4 regions of the Fusobacterium sp. genome follow, and region 1 is predicted to be linked to each of the others. Evidence: riboswitches for the same ligand, from Rfam matches in the RefSeq annotation. Region 1 holds a riboswitch; each other region holds the start of a gene.

Evidence for each region. Region 1 has a riboswitch for lysine ahead of E6771_RS15350 (aspartate kinase). Riboswitches for the same ligand answer to the same signal wherever they lie in the genome.
Region 2: it holds a riboswitch for lysine, as region 1 does, so the genes downstream of both, E6771_RS15595 (YfcC family protein) here and E6771_RS15350 (aspartate kinase) in region 1, are expected to answer to the same signal.
Region 3: it holds a riboswitch for lysine, as region 1 does, so the genes downstream of both, nhaC (Na+/H+ antiporter NhaC) here and E6771_RS15350 (aspartate kinase) in region 1, are expected to answer to the same signal.
Region 4: it holds a riboswitch for lysine, as region 1 does, so the genes downstream of both, kal (3-aminobutyryl-CoA ammonia lyase) here and E6771_RS15350 (aspartate kinase) in region 1, are expected to answer to the same signal.

The regions. Positions count from the first base shown of each region.
Region 1 covers NZ_JAWDXO010000060.1:91-5,956, forward strand. Annotated here, with positions in the region: gene E6771_RS15345 (amidohydrolase) at 114-1,307, opposite strand; lysine riboswitch at 1,397-1,570, opposite strand; lysine riboswitch at 1,700-1,875, shown strand; gene E6771_RS15350 (aspartate kinase) at 1,999-3,204, shown strand; gene E6771_RS15355 (aspartate-semialdehyde dehydrogenase) at 3,214-4,194, shown strand; gene dapA (4-hydroxy-tetrahydrodipicolinate synthase) at 4,261-5,148, shown strand; gene dapB (4-hydroxy-tetrahydrodipicolinate reductase) at 5,139-5,852, shown strand; gene dapD (2,3,4,5-tetrahydropyridine-2,6-dicarboxylate N-acetyltransferase) at 5,852-5,866, shown strand, end outside.
Region 2 covers NZ_JAWDXO010000066.1:598-6,463, reverse strand. Annotated here, with positions in the region: partial or broken gene carB (carbamoyl-phosphate synthase large subunit) at 1-976, opposite strand, end outside; gene E6771_RS15605 (carbamoyl phosphate synthase small subunit) at 987-2,126, opposite strand; gene E6771_RS15600 (M20 family metallopeptidase) at 2,498-3,703, shown strand; lysine riboswitch at 3,837-4,011, shown strand; gene E6771_RS15595 (YfcC family protein) at 4,144-5,550, shown strand; gene E6771_RS15590 (hypothetical protein) at 5,653-5,866, opposite strand, start outside.
Region 3 covers NZ_JAWDXO010000002.1:14,481-20,346, reverse strand. Annotated here, with positions in the region: gene E6771_RS01290 (YccF domain-containing protein) at 17-448, shown strand; gene E6771_RS01285 (M20 family metallopeptidase) at 522-1,667, opposite strand; gene nhaC (Na+/H+ antiporter NhaC) at 1,728-3,116, opposite strand; lysine riboswitch at 3,419-3,598, opposite strand; gene E6771_RS01275 (GntR family transcriptional regulator) at 3,817-4,470, shown strand; gene E6771_RS01270 (hypothetical protein) at 4,704-5,866, shown strand, end outside.
Region 4 covers NZ_JAWDXO010000010.1:20,643-26,508, forward strand. Annotated here, with positions in the region: gene kdd (L-erythro-3,5-diaminohexanoate dehydrogenase) at 1-939, opposite strand, end outside; gene kce (3-keto-5-aminohexanoate cleavage protein) at 990-1,805, opposite strand; gene kal (3-aminobutyryl-CoA ammonia lyase) at 1,838-2,221, opposite strand; lysine riboswitch at 2,332-2,509, opposite strand; gene E6771_RS05895 (cyclic nucleotide-binding domain-containing protein) at 2,831-3,334, shown strand; gene rd (rubredoxin) at 3,411-3,752, shown strand; gene E6771_RS05905 (peptide MFS transporter) at 3,873-5,252, shown strand; gene E6771_RS05910 (PhzF family phenazine biosynthesis protein) at 5,318-5,866, opposite strand, start outside.

The DNA of each region.
Region 1 (5,866 bases):
AACAGATTCAATATTTATTAATATCATTCTCTATTATCATTATAGCATAAATATTTTAGATAAAAAATCCTCTTTATAAATATAGAAAATTTATAATACAAAAAAATTAATATTTATTTATCAAAAAATTTTTCATAAGCAGAAAGTATATTAGATATCTGCATTTTTACACCAATAATGAGAGAAGATTCATCAATATTAAATTTGTCATTATGCAAAGGAGAGGTTATTCCTTTTTCTCGATTTCCAACTCCTAAATTGAAAAAAGTTCCTGGTATTTTTTCAAGAAAATAAGCAAAATCTTCTACACCCATATCAGGAAGTTCTTTTATTTTTACTTTATCTATTCCTAAAATATTTTCTCCATTAATTTTAACTAATTCAACATATTCCTTATAATTTATAAGAGTATTATAACTGTCACGATAAAAAACTTCACCTTTAGCCTCATAAGCAGCACTTACCATTTCAACTATGGAGTTAATCCTTTTTTTAGCTTTGTCTCTGACAGAATTTGATAAGCTTCTCATAGTACCACAACAAAAAGCTTCTTGAGCAATTATATTTTCTTTTGTACCACTTTGCATAGTTCCAAAAGTCAGTACAAGAGAATCTCTTGAATCAATATTTCTGCTGACAATAGTTTGTAGTGCAGTAATGACATATGCAGCAGTTACAACTGCATCAACACCACCACTAGGATAAGCTCCATGACAACTTTTTCCTGTGATTTTTATATTTACATCTGTAGCTGAAGCATTCATTGCTCCATACTTAACAGCTATTTTTCCTGCTTCTGTAGAAGGATCTACATGTAAACCAAATATACAATTTACTCCTTCAAGTACACCATCTTTTATCATTGGAATAGCTCCACCAGTAGTTTCTTCAGCAGGCTGAAATATAAACCTTACATTACATGGAAGATCTTTCTTTTTAGCTGTTAAAATTTTAGCAGTACCTAAAAGAATAGAAGCATGAGCATCATGACCGCAGGCGTGCATTTTACCTGTATTTTTTGATGAATATTCACATTCTGTATTTTCAAGAATAGGGAGAGCATCAATATCAGCTCTTAATGCTATTGTGATATTACTGTTTTTACCTATAAGATCAGCAACTATACCACTTTTTCCAATACCTGTCCTATATGGAATTCCTATTTCATCAAGATGTCTGCATATTATACCAGTAGTTTCAGATAAGTCAAAATCAAGTTCAGGATGCTGATGGAGTTCTCTTCTGGTTTCTATTAACCATTGTTCAGAATTTTCTATACCATCAAAAAAAATATTTTGTAAATTCATTTTCCAACCTCCAAGATATATAATAAAAAAATCACAGCTATGAAAGCTGTGATAAAAATTTTCGACAATAAAAAATATCAAAAAATCTATTTTCAGACAGCACTCCATTGATAAGAATCAATGACAACAGTATGAATATTATCCATACTGCCAACAAAAATATCAGGCAATATCTTCATTTCGGCAAAGTTCCCTTTCAAAATACCTCACAGTCTGCCAGACTAAGTATTTTTACTGATGTTCTATGCACCTCTATCAAAATTATTTAAGTTATATTTAAAAGAGTATATATTAAATTATAAAAAAATAATAATACAATTTATATATTTTTAAAATATATTTTTTGAATTATTAAATTTTTAAATTGTATTGTAAAATTTCACTTAAATAAATAAACAGATTGAGGCGCAATTGACAAGAGTAACTATATGGAGCCAGCCAGTTATGAAGTATAGTAAAAGGGGAGATTGCCGAAACTTTGATTTTGTGAGGCAGACAAATCAATTTTGGGAATGCAGATAATATCTGTATAACTGTCATTGAGTAACAATGGTGTGCTTTCTGTTGAGTCTTTTTTCTAATGGAAAATTTTAATAACTTTTTATTTTAATTTTTTTGTGATGACTATTGACCAGCGGATTGCAATCTGCTGGTTTTTTTATTACAAAATATTTAAAAAGGAGATTTTTTTATGAGAGTGGTATTAAAGTATGGTGGTTCAAGTGTGGCAACAATAGAAAAGATAAAAGCGATTTCTGGATATATCAGTAAGCTGAAGAAGGAAAAGTGTAATGAAATCGTTGTTGTTGCTTCAGCAATGGGAAAGACAACAGATGCTTTAATAAAGATGGCTAATGAAATTTCTTCAAATCCAGATCAAAGAGAGCTTGATTCTCTTTTGTCAACTGGGGAACAGCAAACAGTGGCGCTTTTATCTATAGCATTGAATGCTGAAGGAGAAAAGGCAGTGTCACTTACAGGACCTCAAGCAAATGTAAAAACTATGGGGGTTCATACAAAAAGTAAAATAAAAAGTATAGATATAGAAAAGATAGAAAGTTATCTGAAAGATGGAAGGGTAGTTATAGTAACTGGATTTCAAGGAGTTAATGAAAATGGAGATATAACGACTTTAGGGAGAGGTGGGTCAGACACAAGTGCAGTGGCACTGGCTGCTGCTCTAGGGTGTGAATGCAGAATATATACAGATGTAGAAGGAATATATAGTGTAGATCCTAGAAAATATAAAGATGCTAAATTATTGGATAAAATTTCATATGAGGAGATGATGGAAATGGCACATCTTGGTGCAGGGGTTATGGAGACAAGAGCAGTAGAATTAGGAAAAAAATTTAATATACCAATTTTTGTAGGAAGAAGTTTAAGTGAAACAGGAGGAACATATATTATGGAAAAAAATAGTGCTTTAGAAGAAAAATTAGTAACTGGACTTAGTATAGCAAATGAAATAATTGTAACAACAATCTCAAATATAGATTATTCAGCAGAAAAGATAGCAGAGATATTTTCAACAATAAATAACTGTGGATTGAATATAAATATGATTACTCAAAATATAAGCAGAGATAGAAAGACAGATATATCATTCAGTTGTACTCTTGGGGAAAAATATCTACTGGATCAGGTAGTGGAACAGATAAGAAATAGATATCCAGAGATAGAGATAGAGTATCAGGATAATCTGGGAATGATATCAGTTGTAGGAATTGGAATGATAAATAATTCAGGAATAGCAGGAAGATTTTTTTCAGCATTGAGCAATGCAGGAGTAGAATTCTATCAGGTGACAACTTCTGAAATAAGTATATCATGCAGTATAGACAAAAATTTGATAAGCAGAGCTGTAGAATCAGCTGCTATGGAATTTGGACTTTAGGAGGGAAAAATGAAAATTGCTATAGTAGGAGCAACTGGACTGGTAGGGAGAACATTTTTAAAAGTATTAGAAGAAAGAAATTCTGATATAGAAGTACTTTATCTTTTTGCTTCAAAGAGGAGTGCAGGAAGTAAAGTAGTCTTTAAAAATAATGAATATACAGTTGAAGAACTTACAGAAAATAGTTTTGACAGAGATATAGATATTGCTTTGTTTTCTGCTGGAGGAGATATAAGTAAGAAATTTGCTCCAATAGCTGCAGAAAAAGGAGTACTAGTTGTAGATAATTCATCTGCATGGAGAATGGAAAGTGGAGTTCCCCTTATAGTACCAGAAGTAAATTCTGAAGCAGCATTTAAAAATAGCGGAATAATAGCTAATCCTAATTGTTCAACTATTCAATGTATGCTTCCTCTAAAAGTATTAGAAGAAAAATATGGATTAAAAAGAGTTATTTACAGCACTTATCAAGCTGTATCTGGAAGTGGACATAAAGGAATTGAAGACTTAGAAAATGGACTTAGAGGAGAAGAACCAAAAACTTATCCTCATTCAATAGTTAACAACTGTCTTCCACATATAGATAAATTTTTGGAAAATGGATATACAAAAGAAGAGATAAAAATGATAGATGAAACAAGAAAAATATTAGGGATACCAGCTCTTCCTGTAACTGCAACATGTGTAAGGGTTCCAGTAATGAATTCTCATTCTGTTTCTATCACAGTAGAATTGGAAAAAGACTTTGATTTAGACGAAGTTAGAGAAGCTTTAGTGGCTTTCCCTGGGATAATGCTTGTAGATGATGTAAATTCTAATCATTATCCATTGGCTTCTGATGCTACTGGGCAGGATAAAGTGCTGGTAGGAAGAGTAAGGAGAGATTTCAGTACAGAAAAAGGAATAAATTTATGGGTAGTTGCTGATAATATAAGAAAAGGAGCAGCTACAAATGCTGTTCAGATAGCAGAGCTTTTCAGAGGAATATAATATAGAAACTTAATTGATAAAGAAAAGAAAAAATATAATAGAGGAATGTAATTTAGGAGGAAATAAATGGAATTATTCACAGGTTCAGGGGTTGCTCTCGTAACTCCTTTTGATGAAAATAATGAAGTAAATTACTCAAGACTTAGGGAAATACTTGAATTTCATGTTTTAAATCATACAGATGCAATAATAGTAACAGGAACTACTGGAGAAGGAAGTACTATTACTGATGAAGAAAAAATTTCAGTAATAGAATTTGCAGTAGAGATAATCAATAGCAGGATACCTGTGATAGCAGGAACAGGTTCAAATGATACTAAACATGCTGCTGAATTCAGTAAAAGAGCAGAAAGAGCTGGAATAGATGGACTTTTAGTAGTTACTCCCTATTACAATAAAGGGAATGAAAATGGAATATACGAACACTATAAAACAATAGCAGAAGCAGTAAAAATTCCTGTTATTTTGTATAATGTTCCATCAAGAACAGGAGTAAATCTTTCTATTCCCCTTTTAAAAAAACTGGCACAGATCAAAAATATAACAGCTTTAAAAGAAGCCAGTGGAAATATATCATATGTTGCAGAAGTGGCAAGAGAGATACCAGAACTTGATATTTATTCAGGAAATGATGATATGGTAGTTCCAGTTCTTTCATTAGGAGGAAAGGGAGTTATTTCTGTATCAGCAAATATAATTCCTGATATAAGTCATGAAATGGTAGTTTCATTTCTAAAGGGAGATATAAAAAAAGCCAGAGAACTGCAGCTGAAATATAATGATCTTGTAAATGTTTTATTTCTTGAAACAAATCCAGTTCCAATAAAAGAGGCAATGAATTTTCTTGGATATGAAGCAGGAAAATGCAGACTTCCATTAGGAGTAATGGAGGAATCAAATAGAATGAAATTAATAGATATATTAATTGCTCATGAGGTGACAGGATGGAAATAATAATACATGGAACTGGAGCAATGGGAAGATTGATAAAAGAAACAGGTGAAAATCATAAGGATGTAAAAATAACAGGTTTTGCAGATGAACTGACTGCTGAAACTGGAGATATAATAATAGATTTTTCTCATTATTCAAGATTGGAATCTCTTTTGGATTATTCTAAAAATAAAAGTATACCTCTGATTATTGCAACTACTGGATATTCAGATGAGATATTGAAGAAGATAGAGGAAACAGCTAAAAAAGTTCCTGTACTTCTCTCTTCAAATATGTCTTTAGGAGTAAATCTTTTAAATGATATTCTTGAAAGAATAGTTCCAGTACTTTATGAAAATTATGATATAGAAGTAATAGAAAAACATCATAATAAAAAGATTGATTCTCCAAGCGGAACAGCTAAAACTTTAGTTGAAACTATAGAGAAAAGCTGTCCAGAAAGGATGAAAGAGCAGTATGGGAGAGAAGGTAATAGAAAAAGAGAGAAAAATGAGATAGGAATTCATTCTTTTAGAGGGGGGACTATTGTGGGAGAGCATTCAGTCCTTTTATGCGGAGAAGATGAAATTATAGAGATAAAACACACAGCAATGTCTAAAAAGATATTTGCTGTTGGAGCTTTAAAGGCAGCTGAATTTCTTATTGGAAAGGAAGCAGGAATATATACTATGAAAGATATTTTTGAAAATCAGGAGGAAAGATGATAAACCTAAATACA
Region 2 (5,866 bases), on a different contig from region 1:
TAGCCAATTTTGTTGACACTCTTGCTATTGGATACCCTGTTGCTTTAGAAGCCAGTGCTGATGATCTTGATACTCTTGGATTAATCTCTATTATTGCATATTCAAATGATTTTGGATGCAGAGCAAACTGTACATTGCATCCTCCAATAACACCAACTTCATTTACTATTTTCACAGCTGAAGCTCTAAGCATTCTGCATTCCTTGTCAGATAAAGTCTGTGTAGGAGCAACAACTATTGAATCCCCAGTATGGATTCCTACTGGATCTACATTTTCCATATTACATACAACTATAGTATTTCCATTTTTATCTCTTATTACTTCATATTCAATTTCTTTCCATCCATAGATAGATTTTTCAAGTAAAACTTGACCTACCATTGATAATGAAAGACCTTTCATTAGAATATCTTCCAGTTCATTTGGATCATTAGCTATTCCGCCACCAGTTCCTCCAAGTGTATATGCAGGTCTTACAACTACTGGATATCCTATTTCTCTTGCTACTTCAAATCCTTCTTCAAGATTTTCCACTATTTTACTTTGAATAATAGGTTCTCCAAGTTTATTCATAGTTTCTCTGAATATTTCCCTGTCTTCCCCTTTTTTTATAGCTTCTACAGGTGTTCCTATTACTTTTACTCCATATTTTTCAAGAATACCTTTCTCATGTAATTCAACTACCATGTTCAGACCAGTCTGTCCTCCCATTCCTGCAATTACAGAATCAGGTTTTTCCTTTGCAATTACTTTTTCAACAAAATCTAAAGTAATTGGTTCAATATATATTCTGTCAGCTACTGCTTTATCTGTCATTATTGTTGCTGGGTTAGAGTTGATAAGTACAACTTCTATTCCTTCTTTTTTTAATGTTTCACAAGCCTGAGTTCCTGAATAGTCAAACTCTGCTGCCTGTCCTATTATAATTGGTCCTGAACCTATTACTAATGTTTTCTTTATAGACTTATCTAACATTTTCCCCCTCCTAATTCAGATATCCTTCTGCTGACTCATCATCAGCTTCAAAATTTTCATCATATTCACTGCTGTGTTCATCATCAATTCCCTTAGTATTTACTCCATTTTCAATTAATGATAAAAAGTCTGCAAACATATTATTTGAGTCTTCTGTACAAAAATCTGGCATAAATTGAACTCCCATAGCTGCAAGAGCATCACATCTAAACCCTTCTATTGTTTTGTCATTTAGGTTAACATGTGTAGTTTCAGAATATATTCCTAATTTTTCTATTGAATATCCATGATTTTGATCTGTTATATATATTCTATTTCTTTTTAAATCTTCTACTGGATGATTTGATCCTCTATGCCCATTTTTCATCTTTTTTATACTGCCACCTAAAGCTAAATTAAGAAGCTGTGCTCCTAAAGATATTCCAAGCATAGGAATATTTGCCAGAGTTCCTCTCACAGTTTTCATTATATGCATCATTTCATCAGGATTTCCAGGTCCACTTGAAATAATAAGCCCATCAAGATTATGTTTTAGCAATTCATTTGATGAAGTGTCATAAGGAAATACAGATACACCAAATCCCATTTTTTCTAGTAAATCTAAAGTACTTCTTTTTACTCCTAAATCTAATACTCCTATTTTCAATCCATTTCCCCCAATCTCAATTATACCTTTTCTGCTTACTTGCTCTACTGCATTTTCATAAGAAAAATTATTAAACTTTTCCTTTAATTCCTTATGTGTCAATTCTTTATCTGTAATAATAGCCTTCATTGAACCATTATCTCTTATTATTTTAGTTAGTTCCCTTGTGTCTACTCCTTTAAATCCCACTACATTGTATTGACTTAAAAAACCTTCTAAAGTCATCTCACACCTAAAATTATTTGGAAGTTTCGCATCTTCTTTTATAATGAATCCTTTCAGATGTATTCTATCAGATTCCATATCTTCAAGATTTAGTCCATAGTTTCCCACCATAGGATAAGTCATAACAACTATTTTCCCATAAAGAGAGGGATCAGTTAAAACTTCCTGATAACCCGTCATTCCTGTAGTAAAAACTATTTCTCCTGTTGTTTCCCCAAAGTGTCCAAAAATCTTTCCATCAAAACTCATACCATTTTCTAGAATAAGCTTTCCTTTCATCTTCCCTCCTCTAAAAAAAAAGATATAACTATAAAAGTTATATCCCTATAATAAAAAAATTAAATTACAATCATGTAGTGTAAAATTAGAAAAAAATTCTCTTAAATAAAATTTAAAAAATGAATAAAAAAAAATTGGTATAAATATCTGTTCAGTGATTTCCTTTGATATTTTTCCCCTCTTCATCTCTTTCCTCCTAATTTTTACTAAGAAGTATTATAACGATTTTTTACTAATTTGTCAAGAAGTTTTAATATACAATTGCTTTTCAAGTATTTCTTTCAAATTAATTATATCAAATAATCAATTGACATGCTATATTTTTTAATGTAACATTTATAATATTAAATAATATAAGTCTGGAGGGAAAAATGTTTAAATTAGAAAGTATTAAAAAAAAACTTTATGCTATTGAAGACACTTACAAAAAAGATATTGAAGCTGTTTGTGACTATATTTTTAAAAATCCAGAACTTGGAGAAAAAGAATTTCTCTCTTCAAAATATCTTATAGACCTCTTAAAGAAAAATAACTTTTCTGTAGAAGAAAATTATTGTGGTCTTCCTACAGCTTTTAGAGCTGAATATGGAGATAATGATGGACCGAGCGTAGCTTTTTTAGCTGAATATGATGCTCTTCCTGGATATGGTCCTGATAAAGTCCCAGGACATGCCTGTGGACATAACTGGATAGCTGCTGGAACTTATGGTGCTGCTCTTGTTTTATCAAAATTTAAAAATAATTTCAAAGGTAAAGTTATATTGATAGGAACTCCAGCTGAAGAAACTTTAGGTGGAAAAGTAAATATGGTAGAAAAAAATGCCTTTGATAATATTGATATTGTATTTCAGATGCATCTGGAAAGCAATAACAATCTCAATTGTAAAACTCTGGCTATTGATTGTATCAAGTTTCAATTCAATGGTAAAGCTGCTCATGCTGCTGCCCATCCAGATGAAGGAATAAATGCTTTAGATGCTGTTCAGTTAATGTATAGTGGTATTAATTGTTTGAGGCAACATATAACTTCTGATTCAAGAATTCATGGTATCATCACAAGTGGTGGAGATGCTCCTAATACTGTTCCTGATTTTGCTGAATGTAAATTTCATATCAGATCAAATGATAGAACCTATTTAAATTCCCTTACTCAAAAAGTTATTAATTGTGCAAAAGGTGCTGAACTTATGACTGGCGCTGTTTTAAAATATGAAAAATATGAAAATTCATTTGATAATCTTTTAAATCTTCCATCTTTACAGGATTTAATGAGAAAAAATCTTATAGAAGTTGGCATAAATAATTTTCTTGATAAAAAAGATGGGGCCAGTGGTTCTTCTGATATAGGAAATGTTAGCCAAATATGTCCTACTATGTATACAGAACTAGCTCTCAATATTGATGAAATATGTTTTGTTCACGATGAAGCATATTTAAAATATGTGAATTCAGAAGAAGCATATGATAAACTTCATAAATCTGTAAAAGCTATGACTGGTGCTGCTTTGGAACTTTATCTTGAGCCTGAATTATTAAAAATTGTTAAAGAAGAGTTTAAAAAACTTAAAAGAAAGTAATCTTCATTATATGAATATAGTCTCCAATTTTATTATACTCATATCTTATATTTATAAAAAAAATACAATTGATTAATTTATTATATTTTACTTTTTATCTATGTTGACGTATAATCAGCCTTATAAAAATAAAAAGAAAGATAGAGGTGCAGAAAACATTAGTATGATCATTTAGTCTGGCAGACATTGAAGTGATTAGAAAGGGAATTCTGCCGAAATGAAAGAAAATGCTAAAATTCTTTTGTTGGGAGTATAGAAAATATTTATACTACTGTCATTGATTATTTCAATGGAGTGCTATCTGTGATTCTGATCTATATGCATTTTATATTGCATATAGTTAAGTTTTTTTGTCACAGTTTAGTGCTTTAAACTGTGATTTTTTTATTTTGTAAAATTTATTAAAAATATATTTTTATAATATCTTGAGGGAGGAAAAAATGTCAGAAAATACTACTAGAAAAAAATTTACAATACCACATACTTATGTGATAATTGGAATCATTCTTGTTATATTAACAGTTTTAACCTATATTATACCAGCAGGTACATACGAAAGAGCAATAGATCCAGTTCTAAACAGAACTATGGTTGTACAAGGGTCATTCAAATATATTGAACAGACTCCTGTTTCTCCATTCCATATATTTATGGCAGTGGTAGAAGGATTAGTTTCTACTGCTGATATTATATTTTTTATATTCTTTGCTTATGGATTTGTATATCTTTTAATAAAAACAGGAGCATTCTATGGCTCTCTTGGTTCTCTTATTAAGAAATTTAATGGGAAAGAAACTATGATATTTCCTATTTTTATGGTAGTATTTGGTATCTGTGGATCTACTTTTGGTCTTTATGAAGAAACTTATGGACTGCTTCCAGCTTTCATGGGAATATCTGTAGCTTTAGGATATGATGCTTTAGTTGGTGGAGCTGCAGTTATTCTTGGTACAGCTACAGGATTTGCTGCTGCTACTCTCAATCCATTTACAATAGGAATCGCCCAAGGAATTGCAGAACTTCCTATTGGTTCTGGAATTGGCCTAAGAATTATGTGTTTTATCGTCTTTCAAGGAAGTGCAATTATTTATCTTATGCTTTATGCAAGAAAAGTAAAACTTCATCCAGAACTTTCAATTGTTAAAGATGTTAAATTCAATTTTTCAGATGGAATGAACCGTGAAGAGATGGAACAACTTCCTTTTAATAGAAAGCATAAGTTTATAATGCTACTTTTTGTTGTAACTATAGCTTTACTTGTATATGGTACAAGTCAGCTTGGATGGTATCTGAATGAACTTTCCACTCTTTTCTTCATCATGATGATAATTACTGGATTAGTTGGAGGGTATAATTTCAGTCAGATAGCTTCTCTTTTTGTAAAATCAGTTTCAGATGTTATTTTTGGTGCAATGGCAGTGGGGGTAGCAAGATCACTTACTATTGTAATGGAAAATGGCCACATAATTGATACTATAATAAATTTTATGGCTAATACACTTTCTACTATGCCTAAAACTATTGCTGCTGTAGGAATGGTTGTTGTCCAAAACTTCATCAATTTTTTTATCCCTTCTGGTTCAGGACAGGCAGCTACATCTATGCCTATTATGGCCCCTTTAGCAGATGCTATTGGACTTACAAGACAAACAGCTGTACTTGCTTTCCAATTTGGAGATGGTTTTTCTAATATGTTTTGGCCTACATCAGCTGCTACTGTTTGTGGACTGATGAGCCTTCCAATAGAAAAATGGTATAGATTTATCACTCCCTTATTTATAATTATGTTTTTGCTGCAGGTTATTTTTATGGTTATAGCTGTAGCAATTAATTATGGATCTTTTTAATGTTTTAGTGTATAAAAAAGACTGCCTATATGGCAGCTTTTTTATTATCTCTTATTTATCTTATCATAAAATTATTTTTAACTTCCTTGACATATGCATGACTTATTTTCCTATAAATTCCATAAATCCTTTCTCATTTCCTTCAGGATCTTTTATATACAATTCATAACCATGATTTTTTGAATATTTCAATAATCCTGTCATAACAATAGCTAGTGCTCCTTCTAGCCTATCCCTATCTCCTTTTACAGCCAAAAATGTTTCCATAACAATTTTTTCACTGTCTACTACAATTTTCTTCCCCTGTTTTTTTAGA
Region 3 (5,866 bases), on a different contig from region 1:
TAGAAAAGGAGGAAGTATGATAAATATTTACCACGCTTTTATCATACAAGGAATTATGAGTTTATTATTAAATATTATATGGTTATTTTTAGGAGGACTTGTTCTAGCTTTTGAATGGTTTGTAGCTGGGATAATAAGTACAATATTGATAGTTACAATACCATTTGCAAGAGGTTGTTTTGAAATGGCAGCTTCATGTCTCACACCTTTTGGAAAAGATATAGTACTGAAAACTGAATATGGAGAGCCACCAAGACCAATATCAGCATTTTTTTGGATAATATTTTTAGGAATATGGTTGGCTATATCACATATTATAGCTGGAATATTACAATGTATCACAATAATAGGAATACCAGTAGGAATACAAAATTTTAAATTAGCTAAAATAGCTTTTAATCCTTATAAATATACTTTAGTAGACAGAAGATTCACACCAAAAAAGTAATATTGCATATGTAAGAAAGAGAATGGATTGCCCATTCTCTTTCTTAATAGTTTCAAAAATATTTAATATGGTGTTATTTTGAAAGTTTTGAAACAGTTTTTATGTAAATTTTTGTAGCAGCAAGTACTTGGTGAAGATGTCCATACTCATTTGCTCCATGCATATTTCCTCCAGAAGGGCCAAAAGTTACTGTAGGAATATTTAATGAATTAGCTAATATATTAGAATCACAAACTGACTTGTCAAACTCAATTCTGATTTCATCACCAGTAACTTCTTTGAAAGTTTCTTTTACAGTTTGAACTAATATATGAGCTTCTTCCAATGCAAATGGTTCCATATATGCTGACTTTCTAGGTTTTAATCTAACATCTACTTTACCAGATAGTCCTAATTTTTCAGCAGCTTCTAAAATTTGTTTTTCACAAACTTCATAAGTTTCTCCCGGAACAGTATATCTGTCTATAAATAATTCACATTTTTCAGGAACTATTAAAGCATTTTTTACTCCACCTTCAATACTTCTCACTACCCAAGTTCCTCCACCTAATGTAGAATGGATTATAGTAGGAAGCTCTTCAATGGCAATAGCTAATTTGCTTCCATAAATAAGGGCATTTTCTCCAACATTTGGATAATGACTTGCATGAGCAGCTTTTCCAGATACAGTAACTTCAATACTATATCTTCCTCTAAAACCAATAGCCATATTATCAAATCTACATTCAGCCATTATAGCCATATCAGCACTCAATCCTTCATTAACTAATTGATAAGTTCCTTTAGAAAGATTTTCTTCATCTGATACAAAAGCAAGAACAAGTTCTCCAGTAAATTTATCTTTATTTTCAGAATAATATTTTGTAGTAGCAAGAATGGCAGCAAGACCACCTTTCATATCCATTGCACCCAAACCATATGTTCTGTCACCATCTTCAGTAGGAGTAAAAGGATCAGTATTCCATCCATTTGCCACTTTTACAGTATCTATATGACCAATGAGCATAACTCTTGGACCTGGTTTTCCACTATCTAAAACAGCATAGACAGAAGGACTCTGCTTTTCTTCATCTCCTTCATAGTAACTTATTTTAGGATCAAGACCAAATCCTTTTAATTTATCAGTAACATATTCAGCGAGTTTTGCTTCTTCTCCTGTGATACTTCTGATTTTTATCATATCATACCAATACTCTTTGATCAGATTTTCATTTATCATATATTAACCTCCAATATAGTTTATTTTCCAATAAATTTTATCAAGAATTAAAATTATTTTTTATTGGTTACCATCAACTTTTTCAATAGTAAATCCTGTAATTATGTAGATGAAAGAAATTACTATACTTAAATAAGTAACTGGAGCATATAATATGAAATCCATTGTTTTTACTCCAAGAGTAGTTGCAACAAATACTCCTGTAACACTCCATGGAACAATAGGAGCAAATCCAGTACCTGTATCTAAAAGTATTCTAGCTAGATTTTTTCTTTTTAATCCATAAGAATCAAATAAACCTCTTACCATTTGTCCAAGAACTGAGTAAGTTACATAATAACTTCCAGTTATTGTAAAGAATAATGAGTGTAAAACAAATACTCCAATCATCATTGATTTACCTGTCTTAGCTATATTAGTTATTTTTTCAAGTAAAATATCTACAACACCTGCTGTTCTTAATGGAGCACCAAATATTGCTGAAGCTATAAGTAGAGCAACTGTACCAAGCATGCTATTTAGTCCACCTCTAACAAGCATTTTATCTACAATAGCTACACCTGTTTTAGTAGTATATCCACTAGAAAGAGCACTAGCTACCTGATTTAATGAAGTTCCTTGGAACACCATAGCTAAAATACAACCAGCAATAATTCCAATAGTAAAAACAGGTAATGTAGGTTTTTTCATAATAATAAGTACTAGAACTAATACAGGTGGAATTAATAATAATGGATTTAGTGTAAATGTTTTTTCTAGAGTTCCCATAATAAGATCATAACTTTCTCCACCAATAACTCCATCTTTATATTGAAGACCAATCACAAAATACATTATTAATGCTACTATAAATGCAGGTAAAGTTGTTTTAAATGAATGCTTTATTGCTTCTAAAAGATTAACTTCACAAACTGCTGCTGAAAGTACAGTAGAGTCAGATAAAGGAGAAAGTTTATCTCCAAAGATAGCTCCACTAACAACAGCTCCAGCTGTTAAAGGTAAAGAGATACCAAGTCCAACAGCAACGCCCATAAATGCAATACCAACAGTACTGATTGTTCCCCAAGATGTTCCAGCCATCACTGACATCAATGTACAAATTATGCATACCATTACCAAGAAAAGACTTGGACTAAGAACTTTCATTCCATAGTATATCATAAGAGGAACAGTTCCAGATATCATCCATGCTCCAACTAAAACTCCAACAGATAGAACAATAAGAATAGGAACAGCCATAGTAGTTATAGTTTTCACTATATCACTTTGAATGTTAGAATATTCAATTCCAAAGATAGTAGAAATTATAACAGTAATAACTCCTCCAAACAATAAGATAATAGCAGTAGGTGCTTTAACCACTTTTATTCCTAATATGATAACAAGTATTGAAATAATAAGAATAAGCATAGCCTGGCCAGATGAAACCTTTTTTGCTTGGTTTTCCATAAAGATAACCCCCCATTTTAATTTAATATATGCCTTTTAAAGATTGTATACATTTTTTACATTTTAGAATATTGTATACAATTTCTTAAATAGATTTTAATAGATAATTATAAGTTTGTCAATACTTTTTTTGATGTAATTGTATTATTTCAATTTTTTTTGATTTGTTTTAATATTGATATAACAACTAAATCACCTAAAAAATTATTTTTTATTAGGAATAAATAAAAAAATCACAGTTGTAAAATACAAACTGTGATTAAAAATTTTTTACATAATTTAAAAATTTTAAGTAGAAAACTTTTAAAGACAGTACTCCATTAATTGAAAATTAATGACAGTAATATGAATATTTTCCATACTCCCAATAAAAATATTTTGGCAAAAATTTTTATTTCGACAAAATTCCCTTTCTAAATCATTCTTAATACCTGTCAAATATGAATGAATATACTCATGTTTTCTGCACCTCTATCTAAAAAATTATTTTGTTATTAAGTATATAATAGATAATCTTTTTTGTAAAATATATTAATTATATTATTAATATCTAAAAAAATAGCTTTATATAAAGGTTTTTAGCTATTATCTATTTTTTAAGTAGAATTTAAATTGAAATCCTAGATTAAAAATAAAAAGTGTGATAAAATTATTATGGGGATAAATAAATTTTGGTAAATTCTATTAAGGAGTGTAACATATGAAAGAAAACGCTATAGAAGTTATGGATCGAAGGACACTTGTATTTGAAGCATTAAAAAATGATATTATAAATGGTAATATAAGGTTTGGGGAAAAAATAAATGAAAATGAGTATTCTATCAGATATAATATAAGCAGAACACCTTTGAGAGAAGCATTAAGTAAATTAGAAATGATGGGAATAATAGAAAGAATACCTTTTAAAGGTGTATTTTTAAAAAAATTTGATTCAGATAAAGTAAAAGAAATATATGAAATAAGATTAGAACTTGAATATATTATCTATAAGGAAATAAAAGATATAATGGGAGATAAACATATTAAAAAAATTACAAAGATAGTAGCTAAAAGTCAAAAGTACAATAATAGTAACAATCTTGCAAAATTTTCAGAAACATTAGAAGAGTTTGATAATTATCTATATTCTTTATCTAAAAAAGAACTTTCTTTAAAGATACTTTCTGAACTTTCTTTCTATATGAATATATTTAAAAAAACTAACCCTAATATGCAGGAAACAGTGGATGAACATGAAAAAATAATAAGGGCATTAAAAGAAAAAAATGAAGAAAAAATATATAAAGCGTTAGAGGAGCATTTAGATAATGCAGCAGATTATGTTGTAAAAACTTTTGATAAAATATCTATTTAAAATAAAAAAGAATGAAGTCAGAGCTTCATTCTTTTTTTGTTTCCTAGAAATTTACACTAAATTTTTATTACTTATAAAGTATTGTATACTAAAAATAATATATTGTATACGAAAAATATAAGAGATGTATCATTTGGATATAGAAATTATATTTGTGAAAATCTATTTTTTAAGGTATACCTTAGTAAATACTTTTTATAAAAGTATTAATAAATCTACAAGGGGGAGTAGAAATGGAAAAATTTTTGATGCTTAGTATTGTAGCAGGATTATTTGCAATTGGAGATATTCTGGGTGTAGCAACTAAAGCTAAACTTTCATCAGTATTCATTGCATTAATGGGCTTTCTTATTTTATTCATGACAGGAGTAATACCTTCTGATCTGATTGCAAAGGCACAGTTGGATAAAGTAGCCACATTGGCAAGTCCTATACTTGTATTTCATATGGGAAGCATGGTAAATGTAAAACAATTAGTAGAAGAATGGAAAACTGTTTTAATGGCTTTTATAGGGATGATAATAACTTGTATTGCAGTTTTTTTAGTGATGCCAATTGTAGGAAGAGAAGTGGCTATTGTAAGTATTCCTGTATTGAATGGTGGAATTGTTGCTACTAATATAATGGTAAATGGCGCACTTGAAAAAGGATTTGTGACAGCTGCAGCTTTTGGTACATTTGCTTATGCTATTCAAAAATTTGTTGGAACACCACCAGCATCATTTTTCGGTCTGAAAGAAGCTAAAGTTATAATAGCAGATTACAGATTAAAAAAATCTGAAGGCGAAAAAATAACAATCTCTGGGGGAAAAGAGAAGAAAGAAGAAGTAAAAAGAGAATGGTATAAAAAATATGATAAATATTTTACTGTTTATGTATGTTTTGCTGTAACTGCTATCTGTTGCTATTTTGCAGCAATACTTTCTAAGTATACTGGAGTAGGAACTACTATATGGTCACTGATAATGGCTGCTACACTTGCATATTTAGGAATAATTCCACCAAGAATTCTTGATAGAGGTAAAATGTCTGGATTTTTCTCTATGCTGACATTTGCTCAAATTATTCCTTCCCTTGCTAAAATAAAATTTGATGATCTTATAGTAATGGGGTATTACTTATTAGTTATATTTGGAGCAACAATGATTGGATTGTATGTATTTACTCAAGTTCTTCCAGTATGGAAACTTGTTGGTTCTAAAAACTTAGCTATGGGAATAGTTGTTGCCCAACTTTTGGGATTTCCAGCTACATATCTTATATGTAATGAAATAGCAACTGCTGTAGCAGGAGATGAAGAGGAACATGAATTTATAATGTCAAAACTTACACCAGCATATGTTGTTGCTGGACTGGCTTCTGTAACTACATTATCGGTAATTGTGGCAGGAGAATT
Region 4 (5,866 bases), on a different contig from region 1:
TATCATAGTAACATCTTTTCCTACACCTTCAGCTCCTAGAGCAGCTTTAGTGAATGAAGTTGCCATAGAGAAGAAATAAGCTATTCCTAAATCTTTAACTGGTAAAATTGTTGACATTTCTGTATTTTGTACATTTACACAGTTAATAGCAATATCTACTTCCTTACCATCATTAGCAGCTAACACAGCATTTAATACTTCAATTGGTTTTGTTGCATCAGCAATAACTATTTTTATTTTATCACTTACTCTAGCTAATAGAGCAGCTTCTTTTTCATTTCTTACTAATCCAATTACTGTTCCAGTAGGTCCCACTCTTTTTACTGCTTCATATGCACAAAGCATTCCTGATTTTCCAGCTGATCCAAGAATAACAACTGATTGACAAGGTCTAGCTAATTTAGCTACTTGTGCTGGTGCTCCAGCTACATCTAGAGCAGCAAGTGCTAAAGTTTCAGGCATATCATCAGGTAATACTGCATAGATTCCACTTTCAAAAAGTATTGCTTTACCTTTAATTTCTACTCTATCAATGTCTGGTTTTACATCGACAATTTCATCTATCCTTAATGGAGTAAGAGACAAAGAAACTAAAGTAGCTATTTTATCTCCAACCTTAAGATCAGTTTTCCCAATCAGATCATCTCCAATTTTTTCAATTGTTCCAATAAGCATTCCTCCTGATCCAGTTACAGGATTTTGCATTTTTCCTCTTTCACCAACAATTTCTTTTATTTTAGCTTTAATTTTTTCTACATCATGTCCAGCTTCTTCTTCAATTTGAGTGAATGAAGCTGAATCAACATTTAGTGCTATTACATCTATTAATATTTCATTTGAATATATATTCATATCATTATTTATTTTTAAAGCTGGTTGTGGTAAAACTCCTTGTGGTTCAATAACTCTATGTGTTCCATATTTGCATCCTTTTTTCATTTAAAATCTCCTCCTTAAATTATATTTTAGCTCCTAATATTCAAGTTAAATTATTTTTTTAATCCTAAAATTTTTCTAGCCTCATCAGGAGTAGCAACTTCTCTTCCTAATTCTTTAGCCAATCTTACAACTTTTTCTACAAGTTCTCCATTTGATTTAGCAAGTACACCTTTCTCAATGTATACATTATCTTCAAATCCAACTCTCACATGTCCTCCCATAGCAATTGCCATTGCTGCCATTGGAAATTCATGTCTTCCTATTCCAGCTACTGTCCATGTAGAGCCTTCTGGAATACTTTCACTGATAAATACAAGATCTCTTGCACTTGCTGCCATTTGAACTCCTAAAACAAAGTCAAAATGCATAGGTTTTTTGATAAATCCTTGTTTTGCATATTTTATAGCATAATCTACCATTCCTTTGTCAAAAACTTCAATTTCAGGTTTCACTCCTCTTTCAATCATTATTTTTCCAAAGTTTTTAATAGTATTTTCAGTATTAGTGAAAACTTCATCTCCACCAAAATTACAAGTTCCGCAATCTAAAGTTGCCATTTCAGGTTTTAATTCAGTAGGTTGTAATCTTTCAAGATCTGTCATTCCAACTGCTCCACCAGTAGATGGTTGGATTATTGCATCTGGACATTTTTCTCTTATTGCATCCATACATTCTCTGAATCTTTCTTTAGACTGAGTAGGAGTCCCATCATCTTCTCTTACATGCAGGTGAATTATTGAAGCCCCTGCTTTATATGCTCCATATGCTTCTCTCACTATCTCTTCTACAGTATAAGGAACCGCTGGATTTTGTTCTTTAGTTACTTCAGCTCCGCATATAGCCGCTGTAATTATTAATTTTTCCATTTTCATCTCCTTTACAATTCAGTAATTTATTTCTATTTTTTTCTTTGTTTGTCTTTAGGAGTTACACAAGTTCCACTAGCTCTGCATACAATGATTGGTTCCTCTAAAACATCTGCAGCTGAATCATTGATATCTGGTCTAGGAACTATAACTTTTCTAGCTTCAAAAACCATTTTTCTTGAACTGTTTCCAGAATTTACTATTTCACCAACAGCTTCTATAAAATCTCCAGCAAACACAGGAGCCATAAACTCTACACTATCATATGCTTTAAATAACCCTTCATCTCCATCCATTTGAATTAAAAGTTCAGTAGCAACATCTCCAAATAACTGCAACATTCTAGCACCATCAACTAAATTTCCTCCATAATGTGCATCATGAGAACTCATTCTTAGTCTGATCATTGATTTCATAATTTTTCCTCCTAAATTTCTTCAATTTAAATTTTCAAAAAATTAAAAAAGATGCATGTGGTAATAGACATAGTTAAACTGTAAGCATGATTTGATCTTGATTTTACTAAAATCAAAATAGCTCTCCACAATAAATGTGACAGTTGTTGCATATTCCTGCAACCCCCAAGAAAAAAGACCATAAGCAATCTTTTCCCTTTCGGCAACTATGTCCTTTGTATGAAGCATTGAGAGCTTTTTCTCTTAGCATCTCCATACTACCTCCATAAATGCACCTCTATTTTATATAAATATTCAATTGTCTTATACGCTTGCTATGTCATATTACTCCTAGATAAACTATATTCATGATATATATATAAGCTTTTTCTAAAAATATAACACACTTCTTTCAATATAAGTATACTTTGACTTTTTTTAAAAGTCAATAGAAATTCTAAAATTTTTTTTAAACTTAAAACAATCCCTTTAATTTTCAGCAAAATAACTATATCTACTAAACTGCTTTTCTTTTTTAAAGGATTTTTAAACTCTATTTGGTATATTATAATAATATACATAATTATTTTTGCTTAAAATTAAATAATTTTATAAAGGAGGGAAATTTTTATGAAAGATCAGTTTATGGATGAATACTCTACTATATTTAAAGTTATTGAAAAAACCCCTCTATTCAGTGCTCTTAGTAAAGAAGAAATAAAAGAAATGCTTTCATTGATGACTCTAAAAAACTATAAGAAAGGAGAAGTTATCTTTAAGCAAGATAGTTCTCCTAATAATATTTATATAATTGAAAATGGTATTGTTAAGCTTTTTCATCGAAAAGATGAAATTGATTTTGATATCGGAACTTTTACTACTGGAAATTGTTTTGGAGAAGTTGCACTTATTGGTATACTTCCATACATTGGAACTGCTGTTGCTATAAGTGAATTATCAGTGTTACAATTCTCTAAAATATCACTGCATAAACTATCTAAAACTAATATAATGTTATTTAATAAATTTCTTTTAAACATATCAAGAGAAGTATGCAGAAGACTTTATCTCATTGATAAACATCTCATTAAAGCACTAGAAGAAAATTCAAAATTTCATAATTCAATTTCATAATTCAATATTTACCCTTTATAAAAATCATGATATAATCCTTATAGGTTGTTGAGAAAAATTTATTGGAGGTTTACCTATGAAAAAATATATATGTGAAGTTTGTGGATATGTTTATGATCCTGCTGTTGGTGATGCAGATCACGGTATCAAAGCTGGAACTTCTTTTAATGATCTTCCAGAAGATTGGACCTGTCCTCCTTGTGGTGCTGACAAACATGCATTTTCTGAACTTAAAGAACATGATACTAATGAAATTGAGAAATTTATGTGTGAAGTTTGTGGATATGTTTATGATCCTGCTGTTGGTGATGCAGATCATGGTATCAAAGCTGGAACTCCTTTTAATAGTCTTCCAGAAGATTGGACTTGCCCTCCTTGTGGTGCTGACAAACATGCATTCAGAAAATTTAAATATTAATTCTAAATTTCTATGGCATAGAGTATTTCTATGCCATTTTTTATTTTACTTTGTAATTTGAAAAAAATGCTATATAATAGCATAATAAATAATTATTATTGGAGATTTTGGAGGATTTTTATGTTGTTAGATTTTATAAATAATCTCAAAAAAAAATACCCTAGTTCTTTTTGGCTTATGTGTTTTACTATTACTTGGGAAAGATTTTCATATCATGGAATCTCAACAATACTTGTTCTTTATTTTACTGCTTCTGTAACTAAAGGGGGAATTGGTCTTTCTCCCAAAGAAGCTACTTCTCTTTATGGATTTTATGTAGGAATATTACATCTTACCCCACTTGCTGGAGGATGGCTATCTGATAGATATTTAGGACAACAAAAATCTATTATTTTAGGAGGATTTTTTATCTCTTTCGGAAATTTTCTTTTATTTACAAGCTCAGATATTTATCAATTATATTTCAGCCTTCTTTCAATTATCATAGGAAATGGATTTTTTAAAGCAAACGGTACTAATCTTGTAGGTAATATTTATTCAGATAAAAGCACTCTTGAAAAAGAAGTTGCTTATAGTCTTTTTTATATGTTTATAAATTTAGGTTCTTTTCTTGCACCTTTTACAGCTGGATTGATAGCTGACAAATTCTTTGCTGTAAGGAATGCCACTGGAGAAATTATTCATTATGGTTATAAACCTATGTTTCTTATTTGCAGTGTTATAGGTATTACTTGGACTATTTCCTTTTTTTATCTTGCTCCTAAATATTTAAAAAATACTGGAAAATTACCATGCTATACACATAAGACTGAAAAAAAATCAATTTTTTCTTTCACTTTTAGTGAAAAAGAAAAGAAAAGAATAAAGGCTATGGGAATAATCTCAATATTTGTTATTCTATTTTGGACATCTTTTTATCAATCTTTTAGTTCTATTACTTTATATGCAAGAGATTATGTTAACAGAAGCCTTTTTGGATTCATAGTTCCCGTTCCTTGGTTCGCTGCATTAAATGCTATATTTGGAATCATTTTTTCTCCAATATTGGCATTATTATGGAGTCAGCTTCGCAAAAAAAACATAACTATACCTGTAAAAATTTCCTTTGGTATATTCTCTATGGGTATAGCTTTTGCTTTTATGACTGTTTCTGTTCTAATATCTGGTGATATAAAAGCTAATATGATTTTTATTATTTTAGCTTATATATTTAATACTTTATCTGAACTATGTATAGCTCCTATTGGTATTGCTATGTTCAACTGTCTTTCTCCCAAAAGATACTCTACATTTTTTATGGGATTGTGGTACATGACTATGTTTTTTGCAAGTATTATTTCTGGTAAAGTTGCTGGTTTTACCCAAGATACGGGATTTCTTACTATTTTCTTTTCTCTTTCTGTGATACTCTTTGTAATGGGAAGTATTTTATATCTATCTAGAAAAAATCTTGATAATCTTATGGTTGTAGAAGATGATTGTGATTGCAGAATAATATAAACTTTAACAAAAATAAAGATGACAATAGAATATATAAATTTTCTTTGTCATCTTTTTTAATAATATTATATTTCTATTTTCCCCTCTACAAATTTTATTGCTGTTCCACCAATGAGCACATCTATTTTTTCTTCTTTAATTTGAATTTTTCCCATTATTTCGCTCTTTCTACCTAATTTTTCTCCTTGTGTAACAGTAACAATTTCATCAGCCTTTATTTTTCCTATTGTATACAAATAATAAATTAATGCTCCATTTGATGTTCCTGTTGCAGCTTCTTCATCTATATCAACTATTGGAGCAAAATTTCTGGCATAGAGGTTTATTTTATCCTCTATTTTTTCTATATAAAATGGATGAAGAGATATTATATTTAATTCCTTGCTTATCTTTTTTATTTTTTCCATATTTCCAACTATTTCATTTAATATTTCCTTTCTTTTTAATGGTATCATTAAATCCCAAACACCTGTATATGCTTTTACTATTTCTATATCATCTGCAAAACTATCAGAAGACATGTTCAGTGCTTCTGCCAATTCGATTTTATTTACAGTGAAATTTCTATCTATTTTAGGAGAAGCTTGATACATCATTATGTTTTCTATTTTTGT